Linked DNA regions of Agarilytica rhodophyticola. The protein of the gene in region 2 interacts with the protein of the main gene of each other region in a pairwise test. Links are inferred from orthologs where the notes say so. Each region holds a gene or a part of one and is shown on either strand. Other genes may lie near its edges. The genes, in order: BVC89_RS04345 and acpP.

What was found.
Region 1: the proteins of acpP (region 2) and BVC89_RS04345 interact in binary tests that used the Escherichia coli proteins (3 or more experiments, as listed by UniProt). The link is inferred for Agarilytica rhodophyticola from one-to-one orthologs.

What each region holds. Positions count from the first base shown.
Region 1 is NZ_CP020038.1:1,020,055-1,023,249, reverse strand. Bases 176-3,040 are described here. They hold BVC89_RS04345 (YbgC/FadM family acyl-CoA thioesterase), read right to left. Parts: upstream 1,877-3,040; coding sequence 1,475-1,876; downstream 176-1,474. Other genes in these bases: ruvB (Holliday junction branch migration DNA helicase RuvB), read right to left, coding at 1,889-2,923; tolQ (protein TolQ), read right to left, coding at 719-1,405; tolR (protein TolR), read right to left, coding at 300-716; tolA (cell envelope integrity protein TolA), read right to left, coding at 176-289. Outside these bases: more of tolA, read right to left, coding at 1-175; Holliday junction branch migration protein RuvA, read right to left, coding at 3,042-3,195.
Region 2 is NZ_CP020038.1:2,717,634-2,720,623, forward strand. Bases 127-2,786 are described here. They hold acpP (acyl carrier protein), read left to right. Parts: upstream 127-1,168; coding sequence 1,169-1,405; downstream 1,406-2,786. Other genes in these bases: fabD (ACP S-malonyltransferase), read left to right, coding at 127-196; fabG (3-oxoacyl-ACP reductase FabG), read left to right, coding at 228-971; fabF (beta-ketoacyl-ACP synthase II), read left to right, coding at 1,737-2,786. Outside these bases: more of fabD, read left to right, coding at 1-126; more of fabF, read left to right, coding at 2,787-2,972. UniProt on the Escherichia coli protein: Carrier of the growing fatty acid chain in fatty acid biosynthesis.

The DNA.
Region 1 (3,195 bases), 1.7 Mb from region 2 along the record:
TTCTCTGTTTTTCTATTCTTGCCTTGCGCTTTCGCTCTTGTTCTTGTTTTAAGCGAGCTTGTTCTTTACGTTTAGCTGTAAGATCTATTTTTCTCGGTTGCTTTTTTGCTGACGCTTTTTTTTTCGAAGTATCCTTTAACTTTACCAGCTTAGCTTCAACATATTTGGGAGGAATAACTCTCTTAACTTCCGTTTTACCTTCCCAGCTAACAGTCAACGCTAAAAAAATACCAGCGTGAATCACTAGACTTACTGTTGCAGGAATAACGAACTTAGTTAAAAATTCCATAGTACACCACTTAACGTGGAGGGTCTGTCACGAGACCCACGCTTGGTGCACCTGCATTTTGCAACTCAGTCATCAAGCTTACAACGACGCCATAGGGTACCTTTGTATCCCCCCACACAAGAACAGTAGTTTCAGGCTTTTGCCGTAAAACTTTGCTCACCGTATTAGCAATATCTTTAAGCGGCTTTGCATCTTCTTGCTTATCGCCAAGATTAATATAGTAAGTGCCGTCAGTTTTTACCGAAACAATTATTGGCTCTTCGTCTTTTTTGTCGACCGGTGCAGAGGGCGCTTGGGGCAGATCAACCTTGACCCCCTGCATTAAGAGGGGGGCTGTGACCATAAAGATGACCAACAGAACGAGCATAACGTCAATATAAGGAACGACGTTAATTTCAGCCATTGGTTTACGTTTTTTACCAGCCATAATTACTTCGCGTGTACTTGCCTATGTAAAATTGACGAGAATTCTTCAGCAAAAGTTTCGTAGTTACCCGTTAAAAATTCTGCTTTGGCTGCAAAACGGTTGTACGCAAGTACTGCGGGTATTGCTGCAAACAAACCCATGGCCGTTGCTACTAGAGCCTCTGATATACCCGGTGCAACTGTCGCCAATGTTGCCTGGGTTTGATTAGCGAGTCCACGGAAAGAATTCATAATCCCCCAGACAGTTCCAAACAAGCCTATGTAGGGGCTTACAGATGCCACACTCGCCAAGAAAGGTAGGTTACTTTCAAGCTTTTCCTGTTCTCGCGACAAAGCCACACGCATCGCTCTTTGTGTGCCTTCCATAATCGCATCAGGCTCTGTGCCGCTCTGTTGACGCAGACTGGAAAACTCTTTAAACCCAGAGCGAAAAATATTTTCTATTCCCTCGATACTATTCTTGCCAGACTTGGCATTACCTTGTCGATATAGCTGAGTTAAATCAACACCGGACCAAAAAGTATTTTCAAACGCTCGTAAATGACGATGGGCATTACGCTGATAAATTGCTTTTTGCACAATCATTAACCAGGAAATCATGGATGCAAGAACCAAAACCATCATTACTAGTTGGACAAGTAAGCTCGCATTCGATATCAAATGGATAATCGACAGTGGCTCATCGTTCATGAAATAAATCCCCTTCCTGTATGCTTTGTTACGACAAAGGTATGTATTTTACACATGACATTTCTTTGTTTAACTGAGTAGTTCAACTAATCGTTTAGGAAATGCACAGGCACGCATTGTATCGCGATTTACACATGCGACCTTAATTTCAGCTTCAGTTAAGCAAAATCCGTCACAAAATATTTTTTGTTCAAACACCATATAAGTGCGAGCAAGCTTTATAATTTTTGCTGTGACAGCAAGATTATCATCAAGTTTAGCTGGTTTTCTATAATCGACTTTCGCCGATACTACCACCATTAATTTTCCATCGTCTAATACAGCAGGTTTTGGAAAACCCTTATTACGTAAAAGTTCTGTGCGAGCTCGCTCCATAAACTTTAGGTAATTCACATAAAAAACTATACCGCCTGCGTCTGTGTCTTCGATATAGACACGTATTGGAAAAAAAAATTCGTTGTCCAAAGTCATGGAGTCCTGCACTTATATCCCAGGTAGTGAATCTTGTTTCACCGTATTAGGTGCGTGCAAACCGAAGTGCTGATAAGCAAGCTGCGTTGCCATTCTTCCTCTTGGCGTTCGCATCATAAACCCCTGTTGTATCAAATAGGGTTCAAGCACATCTTCGATTGTATCACGCTCTTCACTAATCGCAGCAGCTAGACTGTCAACCCCGACTGGCCCGCCAGCAAATTTTTCTATCATGGTCAGCAATAAACGGCGATCCATATGATCAAAACCGTTTTCATCAACATTAAGCATATTCAGTGCGAGATCGGCTATTTCCGCGATCACCTTGCCGTCTGATTTAACTTCTGCGTAATCGCGAACACGACGCAAAAGACGATTGGCTATACGAGGAGTTCCGCGGGCACGCTTAGCAATTTCTGCAGCGCCACTTTCGTCAATTTCTACTCCAATCAGGTTGGCCGCACGAACAATAATTTTGGTGAGATCTTGCTTATTGTAAAATTCGAGTCGCTGCACAATACCAAAGCGGTCTCTGAGAGGCGAGGTTAGTAAACCCGCTCTTGTTGTCGCCCCTACCAGTGTAAACGGGGGTAAATCTAATTTAATCGAGCGCGCAGCAGGCCCTTCTCCAATCATGATATCTAACTGAAAATCTTCCATTGCCGGATACAAGACTTCTTCTACAACGGGGCTTAGGCGATGGATTTCGTCAATAAATAGTACATCTCCTGCATCTAAGTTCGTCATCAAAGCGGCCAAATCCCCAGCTTTTTCAAGAACGGGGCCAGAGGTAGTTTTTAAATCTACCTCCATTTCAGTGGCAATAATATTTGCCAGGGTAGTTTTACCGAGCCCAGGCGGTCCAAAAACTAAGGTATGGTCGAGGGCTTCGTTACGCTTTTTGGCCGCACCGATAAATATTTCCATTTGCTCTCGAACAGCTGGCTGGCCGATATAGTCTTGTAAGCGTTTAGGCCTGACTGCACGGTCGAGATGTTCTTCTTTTGGTTGAGCACTTGGCCCAATAATACGATCTTCTTCGATCATTATGTCACTACTCTACCAATGAAAACTTGGCGTTTAAAAATACAATAACAGTTTTCTATGCCAAAAACTGGCAATTCAACACAATGTTATGTGCTAGCTTACTTTTTAAGAAAAAATGCTAAGCAGGCAACATTCCGCGCAATGCCAGACGAATCAAATCTTCACTGCGTTGAACATCACCATTTTTTACTTTTGAGACAGCCTTAGTAGCTTCTGTTGGCTTATAGCCCAGGGCAATCAAGGCACTCTCAGCTTCTGCAATCATGTCATTA
Region 2 (2,990 bases):
GGTCGAACAGATATACAGCCCCGTGCGCTGGGTATCTTGTGTTGAATATCTCGCTAAAAGTGGGGTAGAGGCTGTTGTTGAATGTGGTCCGGGCAAGGTGTTATGCGGCCTCAACAGACGTATTGACAAAAGTCTTAAGTCATTCGCTACAGAAACTAACGATGCGTTGCAGTCGGCTATAGAAGCAGCGCAATAGTCATAGTAAAAATAATGTAATAAGGGGTCTTATGTCACTTGAAAATAAAGTAGCGCTTGTTACCGGAGCAAGTAGAGGAATCGGCGCGTCCATAGCTCAGCACCTCGGATCATCGGGAGCCATTGTTATTGGTACTGCCACGTCATCGAATGGGGCGGAAAAGATCTCGGCAACACTGAAAGAAAGCGGTATTAGCGGTGAAGGGATGGTACTAGACGTAACAGATGCAGATTCTGTTGCGGCGATGATGAAGTCAATACAAGAAAAGTATGGTGCTCCTCAGGTGTTGGTAAATAATGCGGGAATCACCAAAGATAACCTGCTAGCGCGTATGAGCGACGACGAGTGGTTTGATGTAATTAACACAAATTTAAGTGCCGTCTATCGATTAAGTAAGGCATGCTTACGAGGCATGATGAAGGCAAAGTGGGGAAGGATTATCAATATATCCTCGGTAGTTGGGCAAATGGGTAATGCTGGGCAAACTAACTATGCCTCCACCAAGGCTGGGGTGACCGGGTTTACCCGTTCCCTGGCTAAAGAAGTCGGCTCTCGCAACGTGACAGTGAATGCTGTGGCCCCCGGTTTTATTGCCACTGATATGACAGATGCATTGTCAGACGATCAAAAAACACATATGTTAAGCGCTATTCCTATGAAGCGTTTAGGCGAACCAGAAGAGATTGCAAAAGTAGTGAAATTTCTCAGTTGTGATGAAGCGAGCTACATTACTGGTGAAACTATCCATGTGAATGGCGGAATGTATATGTGTTAACTTATTGATTCTTAAAAAGAATTTTTTATTATTACAAACTTTTTTAGAATGAGACGTTACAACAGCAAGAAATAGAGTTAAAATGCGCGCACGTGCAAGTCGGAGCAACGTTCGGTGTGGCTTTCCGTGTGGACTTGACTTGATCTACTGATTGTACGGCTTGACATCAGATTATTATTTAGGAGTTAAGAACGATTATGAGCAGCATTGAAGAACGTGTTAAGAAGATTGTCGCTGAGCAGCTAGGCGTTAAAGAAGAAGAAGTAAAAAATGAGGCCTCTTTTGTTGAAGACCTAGGAGCAGACTCTTTGGATACCGTTGAATTGGTTATGGCTCTAGAAGAAGAGTTCGAGACAGAAATTCCGGATGAAGAAGCCGAAAAGATTACAACTGTTCAGTTAGCTATCGATTACATCAACACGAATTTAGCATAATTTGCTCTAATTTCACTGTTGAAGTCTTTTTTAAAAGCCGTATCTATGTTGCATAGTGCGGCTTTTATTTTTATTTGTATTTCCTTACTTTATCGTCATAATCAGTTGCTGCTTTGATATTTTGCTGCTGCGCGTTCCTATTGCAGTGGAATTTAATAGGAGTGAAGCTTGGGTTATTGAGCGAACCATTGAAAAGCCGGTGTTGTCTCATATTTCACTGTATAACGTCTTTTTTATTACAGTAAACTCAAGGCGATGGGTGTAATATCTGTCATTTGGTGTCACTTGAATACTATATTATGAAGAAAAGTAAGTTTGTTGGGAGGCCTTTGTGAGTCGCAAAAGAGTGGTTGTTACCGGACTTGGAATTGTAAGTTCTGTTGGGCATAACGTGCAGCAGAGCTGGGATAGTATTGTTAATGGCAGGAGTGGTGTAGCTAAGATAAGCTCCTTCGACGCGTCCGCATTTGGTACTCAAATAAGTGCTTCAGTGAAAGATTTTGACGTTTCACCTTATTTAGAAGCAAAAGAAGCTAGGAAGATGGATGTCTTCATGCAGTATGGCATGGCGGCAGGCATTCAAGCCGTCGAAGACTCTGGCCTTGAAGTTGATGAAGAAAATGCAGCCCGCATGGGATGTATTATTGGGTCTGGAATTGGTGGTTTGGAGTCCATTGAAGAAACTACTTTGACTATTAACGAGAAGGGGCCCAGGAGGGTGTCTCCTTTTTTTGTGCCAGGCTCAATTATCAATATGATTGCTGGCAACCTCTCCATTCGCTATGGTTTTAAAGGTATCAATCTTGCGATTGCGACTGCGTGCAGCACCGGTACACATTGTATTGGCCTTGCTGCAAGAGAAATTATCCACGGTGCTGCCGATGTCATGGTGGCCGGTGGCGCTGAGATGGCCACAAGCCCGGTAGGTATAGGCGGCTTTGGTGCTGCCAGAGCGCTATCAAAAAATAACGATAACCCGCTTGGTGCCAGCCGTCCATGGGATAAAAGTCGTGATGGTTTTGTTCTTGGTGATGGTGCAGGCGTGCTAGTTTTAGAGAGCTTAGAGCATGCTCAGAAAAGAGGCGCTAAAATTTATGCCGAGCTAGCAGGTTTTGGCGCGAGTGGGGATGCACACCACATTACTATGCCTTCAGGCGCAGGCGCAGAGCTTTCGATGCAAAATGCTCTAAATGATGCGCAAATTTCACCTTCTGATGTGGAATACATCAATGCACATGGCACATCGACCCCGGCGGGAGATATTGCCGAAAGCAATGCTATCAAGGGTGTCTTTGGTGACCATGCTTATAAGATGGCAGTAAGCTCAACCAAATCTATGATTGGTCATCTTCTCGGTGCCGCAGGTGCGGTAGAAGCTATTTTTTCGGTATTATCTATAAGCGACCAAGTTGCGCCTCCCACCATTAACCTCGATGATCCTGATGAAGGCTGTGATTTAAATTTCGTTCCGCACACGGCTCAGCAGATGCCGATTAGTGTAGCCATGAGCAATTCCTTTGGCTTTGGTGGTACTAACGGAACACTTGTATTTAAAAAGTTCAATTAGCAATAAGGGCCGTCGAGA